One region of the Kinneretia sp. DJ1R-11 genome, then DNA from elsewhere that is predicted to be linked to it. Evidence: predicted binding sites of a transcription regulator. Region 1 holds the regulator's gene; each other region holds the start of a gene.

Region 1 (7,312 bases):
GCGAGATCCGCATCGACGGCCAGTCGGTCGAGCACCTGCCCATCCACCAGCGCGCCCGCCTGGGGCTGAGCTATCTGCCGCAGGAAGCCTCGATCTTCCGCAAGCTGACGGTGGAACAAAACATCCGTGCCGTGCTGGAACTGCAGCGCGACGAGCAGGGCCGCGCGCTGAAAGAGCCGCGCATCAAGGAACTGCTGGAAGCCCTTCTGCACGACCTGAGCATCGAGAAGCTGCGCGACAGCCCGGCACCGGCGCTCTCGGGCGGTGAACGCCGCCGCGTCGAGATTGCCCGCGCCCTGGCCACCCAGCCGCGCTTCATCCTGTTGGACGAACCCTTTGCCGGCGTGGACCCGATCGCGGTGCTGGAGATCCAGCGCATCATCGGTTTCCTGAAGGCGCGCCAGATCGGCGTGCTGATCACCGACCACAATGTGCGCGAGACCCTGGGCATCTGCGACCGCGCCTACATCATCAGCGAGGGTTCGGTACTGGCCGAGGGCACGCCGGACGAGATCGTCGCCAACGCCGATGTGCGCAAGGTCTATCTCGGCGAACATTTCCGCATGTGATGTGATGGCGAGCCTCCTGACAGCGCCGGGCCTGCGGCCATGAAGCAATCGCTCCAGGTTCGCCTGAGTCAGCATCTGGCGCTGACGCCGCAGCTGCAGCAGTCCATCCGTCTGCTGCAGCTCTCGACCCTGGAGTTGAACCAGGAAGTCGAGCAGATGCTGGCGCAGAACCCGCTGCTCGAAACCGAGGACGACTTCTCCGTCGCCGCGCCCGAACTGCCCGAGCTGCGCCAGGCCAGTGCCGCCGAAGACAGCGGCGCCGAGCGCGAACTGGGCGGCGGCGCCGAGGCCGAGGCCACGCCCGAGCTCAAGGCCGAGGACTTCGGCAACAGCGAGCGAGAGGACTGGGAGAACGGCACCGAAGGTGACGATTTCGACGGCATCCGCGAGCTGCCCAGCAACAGCGGCAGCGGCTCGGGCAGCAACGACGAAGACGGCGAGCGCAGCGAGCAGGAGTCGGCCGAGATCTCCCTGCAAGAACATTTGCAGCAGCAGATGGCGGGCATGAGCTTGAGCGAGTCCGACCAGCTGGCCCTGCGCCTGCTGATCGATTCCCTAAACGAGGACGGCCTGCTGGAAGACAGCCTGGAGTCGATTGCCGAGGCCTTGATCCCCGACGCGGGCGAGGACAGCGCGGCCGAACGCGAGGACCTGCTCGACCACCTGCGCATCGCCCTGAAGTGGCTGCACCATATGGACCCTGCCGGCGTCGGCGCACGCGATCTGCCCGAGTGCCTGGAGCTGCAACTGCGCCAGCTGCCACGCAGCGCGCCGCAGGTGATCGCCATCATGATCTGCAAAAAGCATCTGGAGTTGCTGGCCAAGCGCGACAGCCGCCGCCTGATGCTGCTGACCGGCGCCGACGAGCCCTTGCTGCGCGAAGCCCAGGCCCTGATCGTGGCGCTCGAGCCCAAGCCGGGCCGGCGCTTTGCCCGCGGCCAGGCGCCGGCGGTGATTCCCGATGTGATCGTGCGCAAGGTCGGGCGCGAGCTGCGCGTCATCATTAACCCCGAGGTCGCGCCCAAGCTGCGCATCAACGAGCTCTATGCCAATGCCCTGCGCCAGACGCGCGGCGGCATCAGCAACAGTGCCCTGGGCGGCGCGCTGCAGGAGGCGCGCTGGTTCATCAAGAACATCCAGCAACGCTTCGACACCATCCTGCGCGTCTCCACCGCCATCGTCGAGCGCCAGAAGGGCTTCTTCAGCCACGGCGCCGTCGCCATGAAGCCGCTGGTGCTGCGCGAGATCGCCGACGAGCTCGGCCTGCACGAATCAACCATCTCGCGCGTGACCACGGCCAAGTACATGGCCACGCCTTTCGGCACCTACGAGCTCAAGTACTTCTTCGGCTCGGGTCTTTCCACCGAAGCCGGCGGCGAGGCCTCCAGCACCGCCGTGCGCGAGCTGATCAAGCAATTCATCGCCGCCGAGAACCCGGCCAAGCCCCTGTCCGACAGCGCCCTGGCCAATATGTTGGAAGAACAAGGCATCCAGGTCGCCCGCCGCACCGTCGCCAAGTACCGCGAAGGCATGCATATTGGGACGACGACAATGCGGCGCGTGGTTTGAGGGGGAGTGAACAAGTGAAGGGGTGAGCAGCACCCCACGATTCACGATTCACGATTCACGATTCACCCATTCACCTGTTCACCGGCCCCCAGCCCCAAACGTGCACACGCACGCGAATTTCGAGTGATTCCCAGGCCGCGGTATGCCATCATGCCGCCGACTTGGCCCGTTACTTGAAAGGACTGTCGTGAACGCTACTTCTGCCTCCCAACGCCGCTGGCACAGCATCTCCTCCTCCGCCCTGATGATGACGGCCGGTCTGGCCCTGAGCGTTGCCGCGCAAGCGCAGGCCGTCAGCTCGATCAGCCCCCCCGCTTACAGCCGCATCGTCGCCTTCGGCGACAGCCTCTCGGACAAGGGTAATTTCTATCAAGCCACAGGCGGCACCGTGCCGCAGCCCGGCAACTACTACCAGGGCCGCTTCTCCAACGGGCCGGTCGCCATCGAGCATCTGGCCCAAGGCCTGGGCGTGACCCTGCAGGACTACGCCTGGGGCGGCGCCCAAACCGGCTTGCTCAACGGCGCCGCCGTGGCCGCCGGCGCACCGGCCGCCCTGCAGAACACCGGCATGCTGTCCCAGGTCGGGGCCTTCCAGGCCGGCTTGGGTGGTGGCGCGGCCGACAGCCAGGCCCTGTACTTCCTCTGGGGTGGCGCCAATGACTTCCAGTACCAGGGCTATTCTCAGGCGACCGCACAGACGGCCATCCAGAACCTCAGCAACGCCGTTCAGACGCTGTACGGCCTGGGCGCACGCCACTTCCTGATGCCAGGCCTGCCCGACCTGGGCCAGACCCCGGGCGGCCTCAGCTCCGGTGCCGCCGGTCAGCTGCACCTGCTCTCGCTCGGCTTCAACCAGGGTTTGAACGGCGCGCTGACACAGCTGCGCGCCCTGCCTGGCATCGACATCCGCTATTTCGACACCCTGGGCGCGCAGCAAAACCTGATCGACAACGCCGCCCAGTACGGTCTCAGCAATGTCACCGAGGCTTGCTTCACCGGCTATGTCGGCCAGCCCAATGGCAGCACCTGCAGCAACCCTGACGGTTATATGTTCTGGGACCGCGTCCATCCAACCGCAGTCACCCACAGCGTGCTCGGCCAAGGCATGCTGGCCGCCGTTCCGGAGCCGGAAACCTGGCTGCTGATGGGCCTGGGCCTGGGCCTGGTGGCCGTGCTGGGCTTGAGCCGCCGTCGCCGCGCCTGAGTCCGGCCGAGGCGGCCATTCCTGGGACAATCGGAGGATGGCCGCCAAAGAATCCCCCAAAGACCTGCACCACCTCTTCGTCTCCTGCCCCTCGGGCGTGGAGCGCCTGCTCGACGAAGAGGTGCGGGCCATCCTGCCCAAGACGCATATCGAGGTGCTGCGCGGCGGCATCGCGCTGAAGAGCGATCTTGAAGGCGTGATGAAGCTCAACCTCGAGTGCCGGCTGGCCCAGCGCGTGCTGATCGAGCTGATCTCAGGCGGCTACCGCCACGAAGACGACATCTACGCCCTGGCTCGCCGCATCGATTGGTGCGACTGGATCACGCCGGCCGAGACGATTCGCGTCGACACCGTGGCCCAGCGCTCGCCCCTGCGCAGCCTCAACTTCGCCACCTTGCGCGTGAAGGACGCGATCTGCGATGTACTGCGCGACGCCACCGGCGAGCGGCCCAGCGTCGACACCCGCTTCCCCGACCTGCCGGTGATGCTGCACCTCAGCGAAACCGACGCCACGCTCTACATCGACACCTCGGGCGAACCGCTCTTCAAGCGCGGCTGGCGCGAGGACAAAGGTGACGCCCCGCTGAAGGAAACCCTGGCCGCCGCCATGCTGGCCGCCGCAGGCTGGAAGGGCACGCCCGAGACCGGCGGCGCCCTGCACGACCCCTGCTGCGGCTCGGGCACCATCGCCGTCGAGGCCGCGCAGATCGCCTGCGGCATGGCCGCCGGCATGCAGCGCCGCTTTGCCTTCGAGCGCCAGCTGCCCTTCGTGCCCCTGCGTGGCCGCTGGCAGGCCATCAAGCAGGCCGCCAAGGACCGCGAGCATGCGCCCGCCGTGCCCATCTTCTGCAGCGATGTGGCCTTCCGCATGGTCGACTTCGCACGCCGCAATGCCGAGCGCGCCGGCGTGGCCCAGTACATCCAGTTCAACGGCGGTGATGCCCTCGAACGCCCGGCGCCCGAGCTGCCCGAGGGCATGCCCGGCACCATCTTGATGAACCCGCCCTACGGCGAGCGCATCGAGGTGCGCGGCAAGGCGGGCAATGTGCAGATGAGCCGCGATGCCGGCGGCTCCGAAGCGCGCGACGCCGGCGACGACTTCTTCCCCCGCCTGGCCGCGCATTGGAAGCGCGCCTACACCCTGAACGCCGCCGGCTGGACCGCCTGGCTGCTCTGCCCGGACATGAAGCTGCCCAGCAAAATGCGCCTGAAGGAATCGCGCAAGTTCCCGATGTGGAACGGCCCGATCGAGTGCCGCTTGTTCCGCTTCGACCTGGTCAAGGGCTCGGCGCGCAAGCCGCGCGGTGGCGAAGAGCAGGACTCGGCGCAAGTCGACTGATCGCGGCCTTGCGGACGCTAGGCTCGCGGCCTCGCCACCCCGCCCTTCACCTTCCATGCTCCATCTCAGGACCGGCCTTTTGCAAGTCGCCAGCGCCTTGAGCCGCTTCGGGGGCCTGCGTCAAGGCGTTGTCGCCCTGCTGCTGGGCAGCGCCCTCATGGACGGACAGGCCTGCAGCTGCAACATCAACAACAATGACGAACAAGCGTTCCTCCATGCCAGCCTGGTGTTCCGTGCCCGCCTGCTCAGCAGCCGCGAACTGAGCACAGCCGAGCAGCAGACCAGCGCCGGCTGGGCCCGCGACCGCACTCTGCGAGGCCGCTACCTGATGGTCGAATCCTTCAAGGGGCCGGCCACAGAACGCGTCATCGAGGTGGATTCGCCGGCTGGCGGCAGCGCGGCCTGCGGTTTCGACGACGCGCCCGGCAGCGAAAGGCTGATGGTCGCCCTGGGACAGTCCGGCAGTGGCTATTGGAGCGATCTGTGCGTCATGCGGCCGAGCCCGGAATTGCTGCAGGCGCACCGGGCCCAACGCAACGATTTCCAAGCGCGCATCCAGGCCCAGCCTGACGATAGAGCCCTGCATCTGGCCTATGGCAAGTTCCTGCTGCAAGCGCAGTCCTTGGAGCCGGCACGACAGGTGTTCGAGAACTTGCTTCAGCGCTGGCCAGCCGAGCTCGAAGCCCGGCTGGGCCTGGCGCAAGCCCGATTGGCCCTGGGCCAGCAGGGCCAAGCTCTGGCGGACTTCGAGGCCGTGCTGGCCGAGCAGGCCGACAACGCCGCGGCCCGGCGTGGCCGCCGTGAGGTCCTGATGCGCCTGGGCCGCCATGCCGAGCTGGCCCGAGAGGCGGGGCTGGATCTCCAGGGCTACCGGGCCGAACCGGGCGAGGCCGGCAATTTCTCCGGCAAGGACCTGCGTGGAGCCCGCTTCCAATCGGCGCGCTTGCGCGGTTTCAATTTCAGCGCTGCCGATCTGCGCGACAGCGATTTTCGCGGCGCCGAACTCGACAACTGCAGCTTTGTCGGCGCCAAGCTCGAGGGCGCCCGCTTCGATGCTGCGGCGGCTCCGAGCGAGCGCTTCCCGCCAGCGGGCAGCGTGACCACGATGTCAGGCGTCGACTTCAGCCACAGCGAGCTGCGACAGCTGAATCTGTCAGGCCTGCGCCTGAACCAAGCCCGTTTCACGCAGGCAAAGCTTCAAGCGGTGAATCTGCACCAAGCTCAGCTCAGTAACAGCAACTGGCAAGACAGTCAGGTCGACGCGGTCGACCTGAGCGGCGCGCAGCTCGATGGCGCTGATCTGCGCGGCGCCCGCTTCAGCCACAGCGATTTGCGCGGCGCCACCTTCGCCGGTTTCAGCAGCGACTTCTTCGCCATGGCCGATTTGCGGGGCACCGACCTGTCGACGGCGCGGCTGGACGAGATCCGCTGGCTGCCGACCCTGATCGATTGCAAGACCCGCTTCCCCGCCGGGCTCGATCTGCAAGCCCTGCCCTTGCTGCCAATGTGGCAGGGCTGCGAGGGCACGGCGCCGCTGACCGGCCTCAGCGATGGCTTCCCCTATGCGCCCCGGCAGCGCCACAGCTATCCGGCCTATGCCAGCCGTCCCGGCATCAATTTCCGCCACTTCGCCGGCCGAGGCATGCCGATGCAGGGCCGCAAGCTGGCCGGCTACAACGTCTCGGACAGCGACTTCAGCGACAGCGATTTCTCGCACGCCGACCTGCGCGATCTGGCAATCGACCACAGCAACTTCGAGGGCAGCGACTTCCGCCAGGCGAATCTGCAACAGGCGCGCTTCTGGAAGGTCAGCTTGCGCGGCAGCGACTGGCGCGGAGCCGATCTGCGCGGCGCACTCTTGCTGGACCTGGACTTGCGCGCAAGCCGGCTCGAAGGCGCGCGCTTCGAGGGCGCTTGCTACAACGCCAACACCCTGTGGCCGGACGGTTTCCAGATTCGCCGCAGCGGGCTGAAACGCTGCGAGACCGAGCCATGAGGGGCGGGCGATTCCTGGGCCGTTTGCTCTTGCTCGGGCTCGCCGGTTTGGCGCCGCTGATCGCGACGGCCTGCGAGTGCCCAGTGCCGCCGCTGGACCCGAAGGAAGAGCTGGCGTCGGCCGACCTGATCTTCGAAGGGCGGCCGATCAGCAGCCGTGTGCAGTTCAATGGCATGGGCTCCGAACGCGTGCGCACCCGCTGGCTCGTGCTGCGCGTGATCCAGGGCCCGGCCTTGCGCTCGGTGGAGATCGACTCGCCCACCGGAGGCAGCGCCAGCTGCGGCATCGAGTTGCGCCTCGGACAGACCCAGCAGCTCACCGCCCGAGGTTCGCTGCAAAAAGGCTTTTTCACCGACCTGTGCACCCAGAGCCTGGGAAGCCGAGCTTTGAGCTCATCGCCCTGAACTCAGCGTCGCACGGAGCGGCCGATCAGGCCGGCTGAAGCCGCGGCTGGCGAGCCAGCCAGAGCAAGGCCAGGGCAGTCAGCGCCAAAGGCACCAGGGAGGCCCAGTTCATCCAGGCCCAGCCCCCCGTCATCACCAGAGCGCCGCTGGAAAACGAGGTCAGGGTCATGACGCTGTAAATGCAGAAGTCCATGGCCCCTTGGGTCTGGGTCTTTTCCTCGGGCCGGTAGG
Region 2 (7,312 bases), on a different contig from region 1:
ATTGATGTGCACCACGGTGCCGCCGGCGAAGTCCAGCGCGCCCCATTGCCAGAGCAGACCGGCCTTGCCGTTCATTTCATCGACCACGCCCGCGGCGGTGTAGGCATCCGGGCCCATCCAGAACCAGACCATGTGGGCGATCGGCAGATAGCTGAAAGTGAACCACAGGGCCAGGAAGGCCAGGGCAGCGCTGAACTTGATGCGTTCGGCAAAGGCGCCAATGATCAGGCAAGCGGTGATGCCGGCGAAGGTGGCCTGGAAGGCCGCGAACACGATCTCGGGAATGACCACGCCCTTGCTGAAGGTGGCCGCGTTGGCGAAGGTGCCGGCCGCGTTGTCCCAGACGCCCTTGAGCATCAGCCGGTCGGTGCCGCCGATGAAGGCATTGCCCTCGGTGAAGGCGAAGCTGTAACCGTAGATGACCCACAGCACGATGATCATGGAGAAGGCGACCATCACCTGCATCAGCACCGACAGCATGTTCTTGCTGCGCACCAGGCCGCCGTAGAACAGGGCCAGGCCGGGCACGGTCATCAGAATGACCAGCAGGGTGGACAGCATCATCCAGGTGGTGTCGCCCTTGTTGGGCACCAACACCGGTGCGGCAACGGCAGCCTCGCTGGCAGCGGCAGCGGCCGGGGCGGGTGCTTCGGTGGGCGCCGCGACTGGAGCGGCGCTGGCCTCAGGTGCCGAGGCCATGGTTGTGGCCGCAGCCACCGGGGCCGAAGCCGCGCCATCTTGCGCCCAGGCGGCCGGTGCGAGCACCGCGGCGGCCAAGGCCAGAGTGGCGAGAAGTTTCTTGATGATCATTGCAGATCTCCTACGGATTTGGGGTGCCTTGCTGGCGTCTTGTTGAAGTGCGCTCGGGCGTGTTCAGAGCGCGTCCTGACCGGTTTCGCCGGTGCGGATGCGCACCACCTGGTCCAGCGGAGAGACAAAAATCTTGCCGTCACCGATCTTGCCGGTGCGTGCGGCGCCCTCGATGGCCTCGATCACCTGCTCCACCACGGCGTCGGCCACGGCGGCCTCGACCTTCACCTTGGGCAGAAAGTCCACCACGTACTCGGCGCCGCGGTAGAGCTCGGTGTGGCCTTTCTGGCGTCCGAAGCCCTTGACCTCGGTGACGGTCAGGCCCTGCACACCAATGGCGCTGAGGGCTTCACGCACTTCGTCGAGCTTGAAGGGTTTGATGATGGCGGTGATGAGTTTCATGAGGGTCTCCGGGGTCTTGGTTTCGATCAGACGAGCGATCGTTCAGTTCAGAAGGACTTCTTGGCCGAGAGCACAAAACCGCTCTTGCCGAGGTTCTTGGCCGAGGGGCCACCGACATAGGCGTCGGTGTTGGTGCCGACCAGCGCGGCGCCGAAGGCAATGCCCGCGTACTCCTTGCTCAGGGTGAGCGAGTAGTCGGTGTAGGACCCGGCAGAGTTGTGCTTGACATTCTGGCGGCCCAGATGCGGCACCAATGTGACGCCATCGCCCAGGTCCAGGGTGGCGCTCAGGTCGAGGTAGCCGCTGCCCTTGCTGTCGGCCGTGCCGAACAGATTGGTGGTGCTGTGCGAGTACTTGGCGGTGAAGACGCCGTAGCTCAGAGCGCCGTAGACCTCGGTGGTGTTGGCACTCGGATTGAGGTCATTGCTGGGGTAGATGTAGCCCAACACGCCGACGTCCAGCGTCAGGCCCGCGGCGATTTCGGTCTTGTAGCCGGCGTAGACATCCAGTTCCAGCGAAGCGCCGCCGTTGTAAGGCGCGTCCTTGATCCACTTGATGGTCGAAGCCCAGGTGCCGATGTAGAAACCGTTGGCTGCCGCATAGTCCGCACCGCCTTGCAGGGCCGGCTTGACGCGGCTCTGCGAGATACCGCGATAGCGGTAGTCCGTGGTCACGCTGGCATTGAAACTCAGCGGGCTGGCGGCTTCCTCGGCCTGAGCGGCCAGGGGCAGCAGAGCGCCCAGAGCGAGAGTGAGAGCAGCAGCTTTGGCGAACGATGTCTTCATGCGGAACTCCTGGATGTCAACAAAAGGTGAAAGAAGGAAAACGGAGAAATGCGAGCACTTGGCGGTATGCAGTGCAGCTTCCGTGCCAGCTTTGCGCAACAGCACATCGATCTCCTGACCTCCTCGCCTAGAGCGAAACCCGCAGTGGACGCACCAACTTGGCCTGCCCAGGCCGGGTGCCGCCCGAGTTCGATGCACCCAGTTGGTGCAAAGCACGCTTTGTGTGCCTGTTGGGCGCAGCGGCCGGGCACAATCGGCCCAGGGCCTGGCCTGCAGGGGAGCACAAGCGCACCATGTCTCTGGCAATCGTTCACAGCCGCGCGCTGGACGGCCTGGCGGCCGAGCCGGTCCGTGTCGAGGTGCATCTGGCCAATGGCCTGCCCTCCTTCACCCTGGTCGGACTGGCAGAGACGGAAGTCAAGGAGTCGCGCGAACGCGTGCGGGCTGCCCTGCAAAACAGCGGGCTTTCATTCCCACACAACAAAAGAATCACTGTGAACCTGGCGCCAGCCGAGCTGCCCAAGGAAGGCGGCCGCTTCGACTTGCCCATCGCCCTGGGCCTGCTGGCCGCCAGCGAACAGATCGACCCGCAGCAACTGCCCGAGCTGGAATGCGCCGGTGAGCTGTCCCTGGGCGGCGAGCTGCGCCCGGTGCGCGGTGCCCTGGCCATGAGCTTGGCGCTGCGCCGCGAGGCCAGCAGCCGGCGCCTGCTGCTGCCCGAGGCCAGCGCCGCCGAGGCCGCCTTGGTCGAGGGCGTGGCGGTCCATGCGGCAAGCCATCTGCTGGACCTGGTCGCCGCCTTGCAGCTGGGTAGCGACAACCCGCTGCCGCGCGCGCAGGCGCTACCAACCGCCGCGCCCGCCGGCGAGGAACTCGATCTGCGCGACATCAAGGGCCAGGCTGGCGCCAAACGGGCCCTGGAGATTGCCGCTGCCGGCGGCTTGAGTGTGCTGATGGTGGGCCCGCCGGGCACGGGCAAGTCCATGCTGGCCCAGCGCCTGCTCGGCCTGCTGCCGCCCCTGAGCGAGGACGAGGCGCTGGAATCGGCCGCCGTGCTCAGTCTGGCCGGCCAGTTCCAGCCCGGGCGCTGGCGCCAAAGGGTGATGCGCAATCCGCATCACAGCGCCTCGGCCGTGGCCCTGGTGGGCGGCGGCTCACCGCCGCGGCCGGGCGAGATCTCGCTGGCCCAGCACGGCCTGCTTTTTCTTGACGAACTGCCCGAGTTCAATCGCGCCGCGCTGGAGGCTCTGCGCGAACCCATGGAAACCGGCCGCATCCTGATTTCTCGCGCCGCCCGCCAGGCCGAGTTTCCGGCTCGCTTTCAGTTGGTCGCCGCCATGAACCCCTGCCCTTGCGGCAACCACGGCAGTGCGCTGCGCGCCTGTCGCTGCTCACCCGATCAGATTGCACGTTATCAATCTCGCCTCAGCGGTCCGTTTTTGGACCGCTTGGACTTGTTCGTCGAAGTTCCCGTGCAGGCGCCAGAGCTGCTACAGGCCGCCGCCGACGGCGAATCCAGCGCCGTGGTGGCCGAGCGCGTGGCCCGCGCGCGCCAGCTCGCCCTGGAGCGCCAGGGCTGCAGCAATGCCGGGCTCAGCGCCGCGCAACTGGACCAGCATGCCGGACTGGAACCCGCCGCCCAGGCCTTTCTGATCAAGGCTGCTCAGCGCCTGTCCTGGAGCGCCCGCAGCCACCACCGCGTGCTGCGCGTGGCGCGCAGCGTGGCCGACCTGGCCGGCAGCCCGCGCATCGAAGTGCCCCACCTCAGCGAGGCAATTCAGTACCGGCGCGGTTTGGCGCCTGCGTGAGCTCAAGCCATCAACGCAAGGCCGCCGAAGCCCCACGCCAAGCCGGATCGGCCCAGCGCTGGAAGGCGCCCAGGGCCGTGGCGTCGGGCGACTGGCGCAGCGGCGTCAGGCTCGTGAGGTCGAGCTGGATGAAGCGACGCGGGTTGTAGCGGCCCTCGGCGCGCGACTCACTGGCCAGCAGCAGCTCGCGGCCACCGGGCACCCAGCCGGCGAACTCGACGTAACCCAGGCCGGGCGCAGCCAAGCTCGGCGGCAGCACATCGAGCGTCCAGCCCTGCGGGCCGGCGCGCAGCAACCAGAGCTCGCGCCAGCCATCCAGCGGCTGTGCCGCCAGGGCAATCGCCCGGCCTTCGCGGCTCAGCGTGGCCGAGGCCAGAGGCAGGCGGGCGACGCTGCACTTGCTCAGCAGCAGCTGGCCCTGCTGGCGCAGCTGCAGGCATTGCTCGCCGGGGCTGCTGCCGGCCACCAGGCGCAGCTGCAGCTGGGCGGAGAGCTGGCGCTCCTGCAGGGCCGGCAGCGCCAGCCAGCGCACGGCATTGACGCGCATGGCAGCGTCATTGAATTCGCCCTGGTCGTCTTCGGCCAGCTCGGCCACCTCGACCTGGGCCAGTTCGGCCTGCGCCTCTGCGGCCAGGACCGGGGCTTGGCTGAGGAAAGCGCGGCTCGCGGCCACGGCAGCGCGGCGGCTGCGCAGGCGGTTGGCCTGGTACTGCGGCAGGCCTTGCAACGGCGCCTGCTGCAGGAGCGCAGCACGCGCCTCGTCGCTGGCCAGGCGCTGACTGCTGCTGAGGGTCGTGGGGCGGCAGTCCGGCTGCGTCAGCGCCAGCGCGGCGCGGGCCTTGGCTGTGGGCGTGGCTGCCGGCAGGTTCAAGAGGGCGCGGTAGGCATCACCGGCATCGCAGAGCTTGACGCTGCCGTCGCCCTGTTCGAAGGCCTCGAAGCGCAGGCCATAACGCGCCGCCACATCGAGCAGGCCGGCGCGGCGCACGCCGCTGCTGGCCGCGATGCGCTGGCCCAGCTGGCCGATCGCATCCAGCACCTCGGCACCGACCGCGCTGCTCAGCTCGGCCGCCGGGGCCGCTTGCACGAAAGCGCTGGCCAGGGCCAGGGCCAGGCCCTCCTGTCCCTCCTGCGGCAAAGCCAGTTGCAGCTGCGCCCGCAGCGTGGGCTGATCGCTCGGCAGCGGCAGCAGCTGGCTGCGCCGCACAAAGCCACCGCGTTCGCGCCGGTAGTCCCAGACCTGCAGCCAGTCCAGCCGTTCCCCGCGCAGCTCCACAGCCTCGCCTCGAATCAGGCGGGCCTGCTCGGGGCTGCCTTCCTTGGGCGCGATGCGCAGGGCCGCGCCGTCCTGCAGGACCAACATCGCTTGGCGCGACGGCGCTGCCCAGGCCTGCAGCGCACAGGCGGCCAGAGCTACAGCCACAGTCAGCGAGCAGAGCCAGGTGCCGCGCGAACGTCTGCGAACGTGCACGGGATGCAGCTGGCACCACAGCGGCCGCGCATGGAACAAGGGAGCGGGTTTGCGTTCACGCATGGCTCACTCCTGCACCTGGGTTTGAGCGACCACGGGCTGAGCGGCGTTGCCCAGCAGCCCCGAGCCGATGAAAGCACCGCTGGCCGAAGGCGGCGCGATGATGACCTGCACCTTGTCGGACAGCTTGTCGGCCATGGCCTTCTGTACCAGCAGCGGGTGCTGGCTCAGCAAGACACCTTCGCGCGCCATGCGCTCGGCATCGACCTTGCTCAGCTGGGCAATGCGGTAGGCCTCGGCATCGGCCATCTTCTCGCGCGCACGCGCTTCGGCCTCGGCCTCGATCTGGCGGGCGCGCGCATTGCCTTCGGCCATCTTGATGCGCTGCGCATTGTTGGCCTCGGCCTCCAGCGTGCGTTGCTCAATCTGCTTTTGCTTGAGCGGCAGGATGTGCTTCATCGCCTCCTCCTGGGCGCGCGCCGCGATCAGCTGCTCACGCTCGGCCGCCTCGGCGGCGATTTCGCGGCGAGACTTGTCGGCATGCGCCTCCAGCTCGGACTGCTTGACCTGCTGCGCCTTCAGTTGCAGCGTGAACTGCATCTTTTCGGCGGCCAGGCCTTCGGCCAGCAGGCCGTCCATGCCGGCGCGGTAGTCGGCCGGCAGGTCCACATGGCCGATCTGCAGGCTGCGCAGCTCCAGGCCCTGGCTGGCCAGCTGCTTGCTCAGGGTCTGGGCAATCGCCTGCTCGATCTCGCGTCGCTTGCTGGAGAAGATCTCGCGCACCGTGTGCTGAGCCACGACCGGATAGATCGCTGACTGCAGGGCCGGTTCGATCAGGTCGCGTTCGATCTGCTCGGGCAGGCGCGTGGCCAGGCCCGGCAACTGGCGCGTGTCGATGCGCCAGGCCAGGGTTAGATCCAGGCCCAGCGACAGGCCTTCCAACGATTGCAGCGCGCCGGCACCATTGGCCGCCGCCATGCGGCTGGCGTGGTATGTCTGGTCGCGCAGCGGCAAGGCACGCACCTCGTGCACGCCGGGCAAGCGCAGCAGCCGGCCTTCGTTGGCGCTGCTGAGGCTGCCGGTGAACAGATTGGTGCGCACTGCCACCTCACCGCGAGCCACCGTGTAGAAGGGCGGCACCATCAGCAGGCCGACACCCGCCGCAGCGAGGCCACTGAGCAGCAGCAAGGCCGGCAAGCGGCGCTGCAGGCCACCGCCGAGGCGGGCGGGCAGGTGGCGCAGCGATTCGGGCAGATGCAAGGAGGGGAGCTTCATGGTGGTGGCCTCCTGGGCCGTGGGTTGGGGGGTGAAGCCACTGTCGCTTCTGAGGCCGCGAACACGCCATGCCGGCCACGGGCGGCTTTGCTCCGTAGCGCGGAAGAAAGCTTCCGAGGCAGCACCGTCCGCGCCTCACATAATCCCGCCATGACTCGCATTGCCGTGATCGAAGACGACCGCCCGACCAGCGACCAGTTGGTCGGCTGGATCCGCAGCACCCGACCCGAGCTGCAGATCGACACCTGGTTCGACCGCGACAGCGCCGAAAGCGCGCTGAGCCGCGAGCGTTACGACCTGGTGCTGCTGGACATCGAGCTGGGCCGCGAGCGCCATGCCGGCGTGGCCCTGATCAATGCCATCAACAAGCTGCACCAGGGCACGCCGGTGCTGGTGATCTCGGCCATGCCGGCGGCCATCTACCGCGGCATCATGAAGGCGCTGGACGCCTGGGACTATCTGCAGAAGACCACCTTCAGCGAGGCCGAATTCGTCGACACCTTTCTGGACATGCTGCGCGCCGCGCGCAGCCGCCAGACCGCGCCCGAAGCGGTGCAAGGCCTGGTGCTGGACCCGCTGTGGCAGCGCTCGGCCATGTGGCGCGGCCAGCGCATCAACCTGCCGCTGACGGCACAGCGCATCCTCGCCACCCTGGTGCAGCAGCGCGGTGAGGTGGTCAGTTATGAGTCCTTGTTCGACGTGGTCAAGAGCGGGCGCAGCAAGGACAATGTCCGCAAGCATGTGGCGGCCATCCGTGAAGC
Region 3 (7,312 bases), on a different contig from region 1:
CTGGGCCTGCGCCGCTGCGGCCCAGGCCGACAGCGAGCAAACGGCCCAAACCAGCGGATCCGTGCGGCGCATCGTGCGACGCATCGAGCGGTAGGCGGGCATCGGCGGAGCAGATCGGTTCAACATGGCGAGATTGTGGCCCAAGCGCGGCCGGCCCAAGCGCGCAAGTGCGCGGCCGAAAGCCGGCAAACGCTGCGGCCACGAAAAAGGACGGCCTGAGCCGTCCTTCGAGATGAGCCTGGCGGCTCGTGAAAGCCCGGCCTTCAGCGCACCGATCAGCACGCTGGCGGCCGGCAGCCATCACAGGGCGTAGTACATGTCGAACTCGACCGGGTGCGTGGCCATGCGCAGACGGGTCACTTCCTGCATCTTCAGCTCGATGTAGGCGTCAAGGTAAGCATCTGTAAACACGCCACCCTTGGTCAGGAAGGCACGGTCCTTGTCCAGCGCTTCCAGGGCCTGGTCGAGGCTGTGGCAGACGGTGGGCACCAGGGCGTCTTCTTCCGGCGGCAGGTGGTACAGATCCTTGGTGGCGGCTTCGCCCGGATGGATCTTGTTTTCCACGCCGTCCAGACCAGCCATCAGCAACGCTGCGAAGCACAGGTAGGGGTTGGCCGAAGGATCGGGGAAGCGTGCTTCAACGCGACGACCCTTGGGGTTGGCCACATAAGGAATGCGGATCGAGGCCGAGCGGTTCTTGGCCGAGTAAGCCAGCTTGACCGGCGCTTCGTAGCCAGGCACCAGACGCTTGTACGAGTTCGTACCAGGGTTGGTGATGGCGTTCAGGGCGCGGGCGTGCTTGATGATGCCGCCGATGTAGTACAGGGCGAAGTCGCTCAGACCGGCATAGCCGTCACCGGCGAACAGGTTCTTGCCGTCCTTCCAGACCGACTGGTGCACGTGCATGCCGGAGCCGTTGTCGCCCACCAGGGGCTTGGGCATGAAGGTGGCGGTCTTGCCGTAGGCATGAGCCACGTTCTGCACCACATACTTCTGCAGCTGGGTCCAGTCGGCGCGCTCCACCAGGGAGCTGAAGCGGGTGCCGATTTCCATCTGGCCGGCGTTTGCCACTTCGTGGTGGTGCACTTCAACCGGGATGCCCAGCTGTTCCAAGATCAGGCACATCTCCGAGCGCATGTCCTGGCCGCTGTCGACCGGGGGCACGGGGAAGTAGCCGCCCTTGACGGTCGGACGGTAGCCGGTGTTGCCGTGCTCGTATTCCTTGCCGGTGTTCCAAGCGCCTTCTTCGGATTCGATCTTGAAGAAGGAACCCGACATCTCGTTGGACCAGCGCACCGAGTCGAAGATGAAGAACTCAGGCTCGGGACCGAAGTAGGCGGTGTCGCCCAGGCCCGAGGCCTTCAGATAGGCCTCGGCGCGCTTGGCCAGCGAACGCGGGTCGCGCTCATAGGCCTTGCCGTCAGCCGGGTCGACCACATCGCAAGACAGGATCAGGGTCGGCTCTTCGAAGAAGGGGTCGATATTGGCCGTGTTCGGATCGGGCATCAGCAGCATGTCCGAGGCTTCGATGCCCTTCCAGCCAGCGATGGACGAGCCGTCGAAAGCATGGCCGGAGACAAACTTGTCTTCGTCGAAGTGCGAAACCGGCACGGTCACGTGCTGTTCCTTGCCACGGGTGTCGGTGAAACGGAAGTCAACAAACTTGACTTCGTTTTCCTTGACGATCTTCATCACGTCGGCGACGGTCTTGGCCATCAGAAACTCCTAAACGGGTAAGTAGCGGGAGAAAGCTTGCGGATGCGTAGGTATTTGTTTGGCTTGCACTGCGCCGTCAGACACAGGCCGCGCCAGTTCAACAAAGCAGTTTGTGTGCCAGCTTGCGGCACTCCGGTGCGCACTGCGCATGCAGACGGGCACACAGCCCAAGCTGCCGCACCGCGCCGGCGCACAGAGCCGCCGAAGCTGCGGGATTATGGTCCGACCCCAGGCTCGGGAACAGGGCGAGCGAGCGAGTTTTCACGTTCAATCACCAAAACGGTGCGATTCGGCGTCGCTCAACGCACCAATTCAGTGCTCACGACAGCACCAAATTGGATCACGCCGCTTTTCAGTGCCTGGTAGGCGGCATCCATCTGTTCGGCCGGGCCTTTGACGCCCAGCTCGATGTGGCGGCCCCACTGCGGGTGGTCCACGCTGGGCAGGCTGAAGACCTTGATGCCGGGGAAGCCCGCCTCCACCCGCTCCATCAGCGGCGTCAGGCTGGCCTCCATCGCGCCCTGGACGATCAGGGACAGTTCCTGGCGCTGCACAGGGCGCTGTAAGTCGGCATGGCGCTGGTCCAGCACCCACTCCATCATCGGGTGGGCCATGACCGGAAAGCCCGGCACGAAATAGACCGTGCCGACCGAGAAACCCGGGATCTTGTTGAAGGGGTTGGGAACGATGTCGGCGCCGACCGGGAACACACCCATCTCCAGGCGGCGCAGGGTGTCGGGGTGCTCGGGGTCGACCGTCTCGCCCTTCTCCGCCGCCATGTTCTGGATGCGTTCCCAAATCAGCGCGCGCGCCTCCGGGTGCAGCAACAGTTCGCGGTCCAGGGCGGCCGCAGCGGCCTGGCGGGTGTGGTCGTCGGGCGTGGCGCCGATGCCGCCGCAGCTGATCACCAGATCGCCGCTGGCGAAGGCCTCACGCAGCCGGGCGCTGATGTAGGCGCGGTCGTCGCCCAAGTACTGAGCCCAGTCCAGGCTCATGCCGCGCGCGGCCAGGATCTCGATGAACTTGGACAGATGCTTGTCCTGGCGTTTGCCGGACAGGATTTCGTCGCCAATGATGATCAAACCGATTTTCATGACTCTTCTTGCCTAGGCAGGGATGGGATGGGCGTCAGCAGCTCGACGGGGGCGGCGCCGGCGTTGCGGCTCTGACGCAGCTCCTGGAGTGCGGCCAGGCAGTAGTGGCTGAACCACAGCGAGGAAAAGGCAAAAATCAAGGTGTAGAGCCAGATCGACACCAGGATCAACAAAGGTGCCAGAGCCACGGCCATCACGCCGAAGGCCCAGATGGCAGCCGGCGCCGCACCCAGATAGCCCGTGAGAAGACCCAGACCCAGCAATGGCAGGCGGTGCAGGCGCAGCAGCTGACGCCGCTCAGCCACCGAGGCATGTTCGGCCAGGGCGTCATAGGCGAACACCCGGTAGCCGAGCCAGCCCCAGATCAGCGGCGGCAGGATCAGCACCAAGGGCGGGATGAAAAGGAAAGGCAGGCTGATCAGCAAAGCCAGCAAGGCCAGTGCCGCGTGGCCCAGGGACCAGAGCAGCGACTGCACAAAAGCAGCACCCCGCTTGCGCTCCAGCAGCGGAAAGCGACGCTGGGCGACCAGATTGACCGCGGTCGGCGTCAGCAGCAGTGCCACCAGCAGCAGGCTCAACACCACCACCACCGGCAAGCTCAGGGCCAAGACGAGCAAAGGCGCCAAGGCCGAGCGGAAGCCGCCCAGACCGACATAGCTGAGCCAGCCGAGCAGGGTTTCGATCAAGCGCCAGGACTCCAGCGTGGCGCGCACCCCGGCCACCGCCTGCTCCCAGAAGAAATAACCCAGGCCCAGCGCCAAGGCCGCGGCCAGCAGCAAGGGCAGCAGGGACAAGGCGATCACCCGCGGATGCAGGCAGTAGGCGGCCGCGCGCCAGAAGGCATCGGCGACGCGGCTGAAGGATTGGACGGGCATGGGTGGGGGGGGGAGGAGAAGTGAATGGGTGAATGGGTGAATCGTGGATGGAGCTTTCGATCACGGCGCCTTGTTCACCTGTTCACTTGTTCACCCCTTCACCAAAAAAAAGCGGCCCACGGCCGCTTTTCTTGAATGGGCCGCGTTTCGACCGCCCCCAGCTTACTCGTCGTCGCCGCCGAGCAGGCCACCCAGGATGCCGACACCGGCGGCGCCGCCGGCAAAGCCGCCCAGCAGCGAGCCCTCTTCCTTGCGGCCACCGTTCTGCGGCGCCGCCGCAAAGATGCGCGAAGCCAGGCGCGAGAAAGGCAGGCTCTGCAGCCAGATCTCACCCGGGCCGGTCAGCTTGGCCAGGAACAGACCTTCACCGCCGAACAATGCGGTCTTGATCTTGCCCACGTATTGGATCTCGAAATCCACGCTGGGCGTGTAGGCCACCACGCAACCGGTGTCGACCAACAGGGTCTGGCCGGGTGCCAGCGTGCGGCGCACCACGGTGCCGCCGGCATGCACAAAAGCCATGCCGTCGCCTTCCAGCTTTTGCATGATGAAGCCTTCACCGCCAAAGAAGCCGGTGCCCAGCTTCTGCTGGATGGCGATGCCCAGAGACACACCGCGCGCTGCGCACAGGAAGGCGTCCTTCTGGCAGATCAAGGTGCCGCCGAGCTGGCGCAAGTCCATGGGCAAGATCTTGCCCGGGTAAGGCGCGGCAAAGGCAACGCGCTGCTTGCTGCTGCCATTGTTGGTGTAGATGGTCGTGAACAGCGATTCGCCTGTGATCAAGCGCTTGCCGGCGCCGAGCAGCTTGCCGAAGAAGCCACCCTGGTTGGCCGCACCATCACCGAACACCGTGTCCATATTGATGGCGGCATCCATGAACATCATGCTGCCGGCTTCGCCGATGGCGGCCTCGCCCGGATCGAGCTCGACCTCGACGAACTGCATCTCGGCGCCCTTGATTTCGTAATCCACCACATCCATGGCCATGAAAAATCTCCTCGCTTGCAAAAGACTGCGGGCGCGATATTAGCCAGTTTTTGCCCGCCCTGACTTGGGTCACCCGGCGAGGCGCACCGGCGCCGCGGACAAGGCTCGGCTACCCCGCATAGGTCAGGCCAAGCTCCTGCCTATACTGCCGGCCATGAATGACAACGCCGCGCCCGAACTCGCGCCCAAACCCGGGGACAGCTATGTGCAGTCCTTCGCGCGCGGCCTGTCGGTGATCCGCGCTTTTGATGCCACCGCACCGCGCCAGACCCTGACCGAGGTCTCACGCCGCTGCGGCCTGACCCGTGCCGGCGCCCGGCGCATCCTGCTGACCCTGGAGACACTCGGTTATGTCAAGAGCGACGGCCGGCTGTTCGCGCTGACGCCCAAGATCCTCGATCTCGGCTTTGCCTACCTGTCCTCGCAGCCGCTCTGGCAGTTTGCCGAGCCGGTGATGCAGCAGCTGGCCGCGGAGCTGAACGAGAGTGTTTCGGCCGCGGTGCTGGAGGGTCAAGACATCGTCTATGTGCTGCGCGTGCCGGCCCGCAAGATCATGAGCATCAATCTCGGCGTGGGCAGCCGCCTGCCGGCCTGGTGCACCTCCATGGGCCGCATCCTGCTGGCCAGCCTGCCCCCGCCGGCCCTGGAGGCGCAGCTGGGCCAGCTGAACATCGCGCCCCTGGCCTCTCGGACCGTGGCCAATCTGCCAGATTTGCGCGAGCGCATTGCGCAGGCCGGCCGCCAAGGTTGGTGCCTGGTCAACCAGGAGCTGGAAGACGGCCTGGTGTCCCTGGCCGCGCCCATCACCGACCGCAAGGGTCAGGTCATCGCCGCACTCAATGTCGGCTCGCAAGTGAACCGCCGCTCGCCCGAGCAGCTGCTGGAGCAGACCCTGCCACGCCTGCTCGACGCGGCCGGGCAGATCTCGCGCCTGCTGCAGATCAAGGCCTGAAGACGGCTAGAACCGGAACAAAGCAGCCGAATACAGAAGGCAACCACAGAGGCGCAGAGGCACAGAGAAATACAAAGCTGAATTGGTTTTAGCTCTGTGCCTCCGTGCCTCTGTGGTTGCATCTGAATTTCAGTGATGTACTGTTGACAGTCATCCAGCCACCGTCACCACGCCGACGCCGCCCCGCCACGAATCTTTCACACAAGCTGCCTAGCATCGCTCCAGCTCCACCTGGCCTTTTGCCGGTTCGGATGCGCAGAACGAATGGGGTGCAGCATGCATGCAATCGAAGTGACGGCGCTGAGCAAGAGCTTTGGCGCACGACGGGCCTTGGACAGCGTCAGCCTGCAGCTGCGTCCAGGCGAAATGGTGGCGCTGATCGGCGCTTCGGGCTCGGGCAAGTCCACCTTGCTGCGCCATTTATCCGGCTTCGTGGCCGGCGACGCCAGCTCCGGTGAGCTGCGCGTGATGGGCCAGCTGGTGCAGTCGCAAGGCCGCATCGCCAGCAACATCCGCAGCGTGCGCGCCCAGATCGGCTTTGTCTTCCAGCAGTTCAATCTGGTCGGCCGCATGACGCTGCTGAACAATGTGTTGACCGGCCAGCTGCACCGCATTCCCCTGCACCGCAGCCTGCTGCAGTGGTTCACGCGCAGCGAACGCGCCGCCGGCCTGCAAGCGCTGGCCGAAGTTGGTATAGACGACTATGCCTTTCAGCGCGCCTCCACCCTCTCGGGCGGTCAACAGCAGCGCGCAGCCATCGCTCGCGCACTGGTGCAAGGCGCCAAGGTCGTGCTGGCCGACGAACCGATCGCCTCGCTGGACCCGGAATCCTCGCGCAAGGTCATGGACATGCTGGCTCGCGTCAACCGCGAGCATGGCTGCACGGTGCTGGTGTCCTTGCACCAGGTTGATGTGGCGCTGCGCTACTGCCAGCGCGTGGTTGCCATGCGCGAAGGCCGGGTCGTCTATGACGGCCCCAGCAACGCCCTGAACCCGGCCTTCCTGAACGAGCTCTATGCCAGCGACGCCGACGCCCCGGCCCTGCCGCAGGAGGGCGAGGCTCTGATCAGCCAACCCATGCCCCTGCCCAGCGCGGCCCCCGCAGCCGCACCGCACAGCCCGCCGCTGCCCGTGGCGGCCTGAGCCCCCACTTTCGAACCCGCCTTTTTCACTTGGAGAGAACCCCATGATCCGCAAGCTCTTGCTCGCCACCAGCACCCTGCTGGCAGCCACCCTGGCCCAGGCTCAGGACATCAATTTCGGCATCATCTCGACCGAATCCGCCTCCCACCTGAAGGCCGACTGGGCCCCCATCCTGGCCGATATGGAAGCCAAGACCGGCTACAAGGTCAAGGCCTTCTTCGCCAACGACTACACCGGCATCATCGAAGCCATGCGCTTCAACAAGGTGCAGATGGCCTGGATGGGCAACAAGTCCGGCATGGAAGCCGTGGACCGCGCCGGCGGCGAAGTGTTCGCTCAGACCAGCTATGCCGATGGCGCCTTGGGCTATCACTCGTTGCTGATCACGCACAAAGAGAGCGGCATCAAGAGCGTCGAGCAGGTGCTCAAGAGCCAGCGTGAATACAACTACGGCGCCGGTGACCCGCAGTCCACCTCGGGCACCCTGGTGCCGGGCTACTACCTCTACGCCCTCAACGGCATCGACCCCAAGACCCACTACAAGT
Region 4 (7,312 bases), on a different contig from region 1:
CAAGGTGTTCCAGGCGCCGCAGCTCGGGCATTTGCCCAGCCATTTGGGGCTGATGCCGCCGCAGTCCGAGCAGGTGTAGATGGATTTCTCTTTGGCCATGGGGCGATTGTCCTCGCTCGCCGTCAGGCGGCCCGCTTGTCCTCAGCCCGGATGCTGAAGCTGGCGCTCGATGCGCCGGTCCGGCACCAACCACATCAGGGCCACGGCAATGAACAGGGCTTGTGCCAGCCAGGTCTGCCAGAAGGCCAGCGGAATCGCCAGGGCGTAAAGCACGACCGAGAGCAAGCCCTTGTGGTCGCGACCGATGGCCTGGGCCAAGGGGGACTGGCGGCCCTCTGTCGCGATGATGCAGCGCGCCAGAATCCAGTAGGCAATGGCCGCCATCAGCAGCACGCCACCGTAAAAGGCGGTGGGCAGGGCGCCGAAATGGTTCTCGCCCATCCAGCCGGTGACGAAGGGCAGCAGGGACAGCCAGAACAGCAGGTGCAGATTGGCCCAGAGCACGCCGCCGCTGACCTGGCGGGCGGCATGCAGCATGTGGTGGTGGTTGTTCCAGTAGATGCCCACATAGACAAAGCTCAGCACATAGCTGAGGAACACCGGCGCCAGGGGCAGCAGGGTGGCGAGGTCTTCGCCATGGGGTACTTTCAGCTCCAGCACCATGATGGTGATGATGATGGCGAGCACGCCATCGCTGAAAGCTTCAAGTCGGGTCTTGTGCATGGGAAGGAAGGCGAGCGCCGTCAAGCTGAATGGGGCTGAAGTGTTCCTCAGCCGGAGCAGCTGGGCAAGCGGAGCTGACGCCGGGAGCGCATCGGGCGCAGATCGCCCCCAGCGAGTTCGTGGCCAAGATGACAGAATCCGGCCCTGGCCGGCGTCTTGCCAGGGCCTCAAGGAGCTGTACATGGAGTTTTCGACCTGGCTGGCATTTTTTGCCGCTTCCTGGGCCATCAGCCTGTCGCCGGGCGCTGGTGCGATTGCCGCCATGAGCTCAGGCCTCAACCATGGCTTTCGGCGCGGCTACTTCACCACCTTCGGCCTGATTCTGGGCATCCTGACCCAGATCCTGCTGGTCGGCGCGGGACTGGGCGCCCTGATCGCCACATCCAGCCTGGGCTTTGCCATCGTCAAATGGCTTGGTGTGGCCTACCTTGTCTACCTGGGCATCCAGCAATGGCGTGCGCCGGCCACGCCCATGGTGGCGGCCGACAGCGAAGCGGCCCAGGTGACACGGCGCCAGCTGGTGCTGCGTGGCTGGGCCATCAACGCCGTCAACCCCAAGGGCACGGTCTTCCTGCTGGCCGTGGTGCCGCAGTTTCTCGACCTCAAGGCCAGCTTGTTGCATCAATACCTGGTGATCGCCGCCACCCTGGGCTTCACCGATCTGGTGGTGATGGCCGGCTACACCGTGCTGGCCGCGCGCGTGCTGTCGGCCTTGAGATCGCCCGCCCACATCAAGGCCATGAACCGCACCTTCGGCAGCCTCTTTGTGGTGGCGGGCGCCTTGCTGGCCAGCTTCAAGCGCAGCGTTTGAATCGTTTGACGGCGATTTGTAGAAGGACAGTTCGTGATGCCCATCGTCCCCTTCTTTGCAGCCATTCTGGCCTTGCTGTTTTTTGCGCTGAGTGTGCGAACCCTGCGTTTGCGCCATCGGCTGAAGATTGGTCTGGGTGATGCGGGCAATAGCGAGATGCTGCGCGCGGTGCGGGTGCATTCGAATTTCGCTGAGTATGTGCCCATCACGCTCTTGCTCCTGTTTTTCGCCGAGAACCTGGGCGCTCCGACTTGGGCGATGCTTGGCTTGGGCTTCCTGTTGGTGCTTGGCCGCTGTTCGCATGCCTACGGTGTCAGCCAGGCGCGTGAGAATTTCAGCTTTCGCATTGCTGGCATGGCCATGACTTTTTCTGTGCTTTTGGCGGCAACAGCCTATGTCTTCTGGGTCTATGGTCGAAGCCTGTTAGGCTGAGCCGGGACGGAAACTTGGTGTTGGGCCGCTTGGCGCTGCCTTTTTTCCTTCCCCCTTCCTTCCTTTCACAAACGCCTGAAGCAGGCGTTTTCTTTTTTCGATGCCCACCATTTCCACCCGTTGGCTGTTCTGGGGCCCGACCCTGATCTGGGCCAGCACCTGGCATGTGATCCTCTACCAGCTGGACAGCGGAGTGCCGGTGCTGAATTCGGTGGGCTGGCGATTTGCCATCGCGGCCGCCTTGCTGTTCGGCCTGGCGCTCTGGCGCCGTGAATCGCTGCGCATGCCGGCGGGCGCGCATCTCTTGATGCTGGCCACCGGCATCGTCCAGTACAGCGGCAACTACTACTCGGTCTACGAGGCGGAACGCCATATTCCGACCGGCCTGGTGGCCGTCTTGTTCTGCCTCATGGTGTTTGGCAATGCGCTGAGCGGCCGTTTCTTTTTCGGCCAGAAGGTGACGTGGCGCTTTTTGCTGTGCGCCAGCGGCGGGGTGGTCGGCGTGGTGATGATCTTCTGGCCCGAGATCGCCGAAACCGGCGCGCGCCCGACCGCGGCCCTGGGCTTGGGTCTGGGGCTGCTGGCCGTGCTCGCGGCCTGCATCGGCAATGTGCTGACGCTGACCTTGACGCGGCGCGGCCTGCCCCTGGTGCCCATCCTGGCCTGGAGCATGGGCTATGGCGCGGTGTTCCTGCTGCTGATGTCGCTGCTGAGCGGCCAAGGCCTGCATTTCGACTGGCGTGCACCCTATGTACTGAGCCTGCTTTACCTGGCGGTGTTCGGCTCGGTGACGGCCTTTGTGCTCTATTTCAAACTCGCGCAATTGCAGGGTCCGGCCAGGGCGGCGCTGACCGGGGTGGTGATTCCGGTGATTGCCTTGGCCATCTCGGCAGCTCTGGAGGGCTGGGTGCCCAATGCCCTGTCGCTCGCGGGCATGGGGCTGTGCCTGGGCAGCATCTTCATGGCGACACGGCCTGCCTGACGCCTCTGCGGCTCAGCCGTTCACTTTGCTCGGTCCACTGTCGACAGGCGCATGGCGCGGCAGGGTCAAGGTCAGGCAGGTGCCCTTTCCCTGCTCGCTGTGCAATTCGATCTGACCACCGAGCACATTGCGCACCAGGTTGTAGACCAGGTGCAGGCCCAGGCCGCTGCCCCCCTTGCCGAAGCGGGTGGTAAAAAAGGGTTTGAAGACTTGGTCCAGATGCGCGGGCGGAATGCCGCAGCCGTTGTCGCTGACGGTGATCACCACGCTCTGTGCATCGGCTGACTTCAGTTTGATCTCGATGCGGCCACCCGTGCGCTCGTCGAAGCCATGCAGCACCGCGTTTTGCACCAAATTGGTCAGCACTTGGCCAAAAGCACCCGGATAGCCGTCCAGGCTGAGGTCTTCAGGCAGGTCAATCAAGACCTCATGCTGCCCCGTCTTCAGCGCGAAATGCAGCAAGTGCACCACCTCCTCGCTGACCTTTCTGAGCTCGAACGGGCGGCGCTGCAGACTGGCCCGGTCGATGGCGACTTGCTTGAAGTCCCTCACCAAACCTGCGCTGCGGCGCAGATTGCCAAGGCACAGCTCCAGTGATTGCTCGGCCAAGGCGATCCGGGACAGCAGTTCGCTGCGCTTGACCGTGCCTCCTGCCAGCTGTTGCTGTGCCTCCTGGAGTGCGCTGCTCGCGGTGTCGGCAGCAATCAAGGCATTGCCGATGGGTGTGTTGAGCTCGTGCGAGACCCCCGCCACCAGAGAGCCCAGGCTGGCCAGGGTTTCGCGCTGGACCAGTTCGTTCTGTGCCTGTTGCAAGGCGTCGCCCCGTTCGCGCACGCGCGCTTCCAGAGACAGGTTCAGCAAGCGCACCGCTTCCTCGGCGTGGCGGCGCTCTTGCACCTCGCCCTCCAAGGCCAGCAAGGCCGCTTGTTCCTGGCGCCGATGTACCGCCAACTCGGTCGCCATGCTGTCGAAGGCTTGGTTCAGGCGCCGCAGATCCCGTGAAGCCTGCGGCGGCAGGGCCTGCGGTTCGGCCCCACTCAACAGATGTGCGGCCAAGGCTTCCGTGGACGCAGTGATCGCATTCAGCGGCCGTTGCAGGCGTTGACGGATCAAGGCCTTCAGGAGCAGCAAGGTCAGAATCAGCGTGATGGCGCCGACTGTCAGCAAGGCGCCCACGAGTCGCTCCAGCAGCGCATTGATGGCCGCTTGCGGCAGCAGCTGCACCGACCACCAGTCAGGCCCATCGATGCGCGACCAAACCAGCAGATAGCGGCCATCCGGTGTACGTGCGCTGCGCTGCTCGGAGGGCGCGCTCTTGATCAGCTGATGCACCGAGCTCAGCACCGGGTCTTTCAGATCGCCCAAAGCCAGTTGACCCTGGGCTGCGGCAATTCGTTCGCGCAGTTCGGGGTGGGCGATCAGGTGGCCGTCGCGGCTGAAGATCATGGACACCGAAGCCAGCGGTGCCTTGGTTTCGGCGATCTGCTGCAGCAAAGTGTCGATGGTGATGTCATGCCCCATGGTGCCCACCCAGTGGCCGCGCCAATCGAGGGGCTGGATCACCGAAACCATCCATGCCTTGGCTTCGCCGTCGTAGTAGACGGGCGTCCAGAAGCTCCGTCGTTCCGGATTGCGGGCCGGGTCCGAGCCGGTCATGGTGGGGTAGTTGAAGTTGTCGGTGGCCGAGCTAGCGCTCTTGCCCCAGTCGATGCCCAGCGAGAACACCATCAGACCCTTCTCGACAAAGTCGGTGTACACCGAAAAGTACGGGGGCACCAGCGCCGGCCCTTGCTCGCTGAGCAGGGCATGGCTGACGACGGCGCGGCGCCGTACCGAGGCATCAGGCCCCTGTGACCCGTGCTGAAGGTAGAAGGTCGGCGCCCTTAGCGTGTCGATCCATGGCGCTTGGATGCGCCAGACGCCATCGGCCTGGCGTTCGAACAGCTGTGCGAATCGGCGCTCGATCTCAGCGTCTGAAGGCTGGTCAATCCGACGCTGCCATTCCTTGGCCAGCCTCTCCACGCTGATCTGTGCCGACTTGAAGGTCTGGCCTTGCAGGGTGGCTTGCAGTTCCACGCTGCGCTGCAAGATCGGCGGGACGCCTTGCTCCACCAGGCGCCCGACCAGGAGGTAGGCCATGCCGGCCAGCATCAGCAGCATCAGGAACACCAGCGCGCTCAGCTGCAACAGCAGCTGGCGCGCCAGGGACTGCTCACGAAATGCTTGGCGCCACGATTGCATGAAGCGGAGGGTTGCGTAGCTGCCCTTTGACCCCAATGGCGAAGGCGCGCGGTGGCATGCTAACCGCGAATCAAATCTCAGCGTCCCACCATTTTGCGATCTGCATCAGACGGGCTGCTTGCGGCCTTGAGTGCAAAGGCACGGTGCCTGGGCTGCCCGTGCCAGTCTGAAACACAGGGTTGGCCCGAGCCCTTTGCCGGGGACAGCTCCCCCTAGCTCACAGACTTGTGAGCGTTTGTCACACTGCTGACACTGAGGCTTCGAAGCGCCACTCTGGCGCCTCGTTCCGCGAACTCCACGCACTGACCTCAAGGGAATTGTCCATGTCGCTCACTTCCAAATTCCTGCTTCAGCCGCTGGCCTTGGCCGCAATGGTCTGCCTCGCTGGCGGCGCCCAGGCCACGGTGACGGTCTACACCTCGCAAGCGGCCTTCTTGGCTGCCGTGACGGCGCCCGGCGTTGACACCTTCACCGGCTTCTCCATCTCCGGCTCGACCCCCAGCCCCATCAATCGCACGGCCGGCTCCTACGGCTACACGGCAACTGCCAGCACCAGCACTTTCTTCGGCGCAGGCACCGTGGCCAATCCCTGGTTGTCCACCAACCTCGCCACCGACTCTGTGACCTTCAACGGCTTCACCGGCGGTGTGAGCGCCATCGGCGGTAACTTCTTTGGCTCCAACATCTCGGGCCTGTTTGCGGCCGGCGACGTGGTGCTGACCGCCACCGATGCCAGCGGCACGGTCAGCCAAACCATCACGGGCGCGACCACCAGCAGCTTCATCGGTTTTGTGTCCAATGGCGCCCTCTTGTCCGCCACCCTGGCTGCAGTCCAGCCGGCCGGTGCGGTCCTGTGGCCCACCGCCGACAACCTGACTCTGGCCACCGTGGCAGCCGTACCCGAGCCGCAGACTTACGCCTTGCTGCTGTCCGGGTTGGGTGTCTTGGGCCTGATCGCCCGTCGGCGTCGGCAGGCTTGATCGAACTCAGGGGCCGGGCAAGCCCTCTCGGGCTTTGCCCTCGTTGACGCTGCTGAAAGTCCGACCTATCGTGATTTGGTTTTCAGGACCCGGTTCGCGGGCGGTACCACTCACGCAAAGGACGTCCCATGAAGTTTCTCAAGCAAGTCGCAGCTGCACTTCTGAGCGGCGCCGCCCTCATGGCCTCTGGCTTGGCGCAGGCCGACACGAGCTGGGCCTGGTCCTATACCGGCACGGGCGTGAGCGCCTCTGGCACTTTCACGACCGCCGGTGCAGCCCTGGTACCCGAGGACATCCTCAGCATCAGCGGTAGTCGCAATGGTGTGGCCATCCTGGGTTTGGTGCCCGTGGGCGAAGACGGCAACTTTGCCTACGACAACCAGTTCGCCAACAGCGGCAATTACTTCACCGACGCCGGCATTCTCTACGACGTGGGCGGCGGTGACGCCGGCCACTTCAATGTCTATTTCTTCGAGGGTCAGCATTTCGACCTGCAGGTGGTCGATGGCCAGGCGATCGAGACCCCGATCAGCTTCTCGGTCACGGCCGTGCCGGAAGCCGCCACCTATGTCTATATGGCGCTGGGCCTGGCCGGCATCGGCGCCCTGGCGCGCCGCCGTAAGCTGGCGCCCGGCGCGGCCGCCTGAACTTCCGTTCGCAGCTTTCTGCGAGGCGAGCGCCCTTCGGGTCGCTCGCCTTTTTCATGGTCGACTGAGATTCAGCGGCCGACCATGTCCTCGACGCGCACCCAGCGGTCGAAGTCTTGCTCGCTCAAGAGGCCCAGCTGCAGGGCCGCCTGGCGCAGGCTGCTGCCTTGGGCATGCGCCAGTTTGGCAATCTGAGCGGCCTGGTCGTAGCCGATATGGGGGGCCAGGGCCGTCACCAGCATCAGGGACTCGTTGAGCAATTGCTGGATGCGCTCGCGCCGCGGCTCGATGCCCGCAACGCAGTGTTGGCTGAAGCTGCGCGCGCCGTCGCTGAGCAGGCGGGCGCTTTGCAGGAAGTTATGGGCCATCATGGGTCGGAACACATTGAGCTCGAAGTTGCCGCTGGCGCCGCCGAAATTGAGCGCCACATCGTTGCCGAAGACCTGGCAGCAGATCATGGTCAGGGCTTCACTCTGGGTCGGGTTGACCTTGCCCG

The links. Region 1 encodes sigma-54, which starts transcription at its own class of promoters, with help from an activator protein. Its sites were predicted from a motif close to TGGCANGNAANCTGCTTT; they were not measured.
Region 2: a site for sigma-54 is predicted at 2,068-2,085, ahead of LNV23_RS16105 (TorF family putative porin). Genes of this name have one in related genera too.
Region 3: a site for sigma-54 is predicted at 1,819-1,836, ahead of glnA (type I glutamate--ammonia ligase). Genes of this name have one in related genera too.
Region 4: a site for sigma-54 is predicted at 5,242-5,259, ahead of LNV23_RS04660 (PEP-CTERM sorting domain-containing protein). Genes of this name have one in related genera too.

The regions. Positions count from the first base shown of each region.
Region 1 covers NZ_JAJIRR010000001.1:655,378-662,689, forward strand. The annotation lists gene lptB (LPS export ABC transporter ATP-binding protein) at 1-569, shown strand, start outside; gene LNV23_RS02720 (RNA polymerase factor sigma-54) at 609-2,138, shown strand; gene LNV23_RS02725 (SGNH/GDSL hydrolase family protein) at 2,326-3,342, shown strand; gene LNV23_RS02730 (THUMP domain-containing class I SAM-dependent RNA methyltransferase) at 3,380-4,681, shown strand; gene LNV23_RS02735 (pentapeptide repeat-containing protein) at 4,737-6,677, shown strand; gene LNV23_RS02740 (hypothetical protein) at 6,674-7,081, shown strand; gene LNV23_RS02745 (MFS transporter) at 7,107-7,312, opposite strand, start outside.
Region 2 covers NZ_JAJIRR010000009.1:178,374-185,685, forward strand. The annotation lists gene LNV23_RS16095 (ammonium transporter) at 1-804, opposite strand, end outside; gene glnK (P-II family nitrogen regulator) at 874-1,212, opposite strand; gene LNV23_RS16105 (TorF family putative porin) at 1,260-1,997, opposite strand; gene LNV23_RS16110 (YifB family Mg chelatase-like AAA ATPase) at 2,291-3,805, shown strand; gene LNV23_RS16115 (hypothetical protein) at 3,816-5,339, opposite strand; gene LNV23_RS16120 (SPFH domain-containing protein) at 5,343-6,551, opposite strand; gene LNV23_RS16125 (response regulator transcription factor) at 6,702-7,312, shown strand, end outside.
Region 3 covers NZ_JAJIRR010000003.1:315,508-322,819, reverse strand. The annotation lists gene LNV23_RS08105 (hypothetical protein) at 1-126, opposite strand, end outside; gene glnA (type I glutamate--ammonia ligase) at 301-1,716, opposite strand; gene LNV23_RS08095 (competence/damage-inducible protein A) at 2,016-2,810, opposite strand; gene LNV23_RS08090 (EI24 domain-containing protein) at 2,807-3,685, opposite strand; gene LNV23_RS08085 (TIGR00266 family protein) at 3,848-4,672, opposite strand; gene LNV23_RS08080 (IclR family transcriptional regulator domain-containing protein) at 4,827-5,624, shown strand; gene phnC (phosphonate ABC transporter ATP-binding protein) at 5,901-6,767, shown strand; gene phnD (phosphonate ABC transporter substrate-binding protein) at 6,811-7,312, shown strand, end outside.
Region 4 covers NZ_JAJIRR010000002.1:150,618-157,929, reverse strand. The annotation lists gene radA (DNA repair protein RadA) at 1-99, opposite strand, end outside; gene LNV23_RS04685 (TMEM175 family protein) at 142-723, opposite strand; gene LNV23_RS04680 (LysE family transporter) at 905-1,534, shown strand; gene LNV23_RS04675 (MAPEG family protein) at 1,571-1,966, shown strand; gene LNV23_RS04670 (DMT family transporter) at 2,067-2,948, shown strand; gene LNV23_RS04665 (sensor histidine kinase) at 2,961-5,189, opposite strand; gene LNV23_RS04660 (PEP-CTERM sorting domain-containing protein) at 5,513-6,169, shown strand; gene LNV23_RS04655 (PEP-CTERM sorting domain-containing protein) at 6,298-6,816, shown strand; gene fumC (class II fumarate hydratase) at 6,888-7,312, opposite strand, start outside.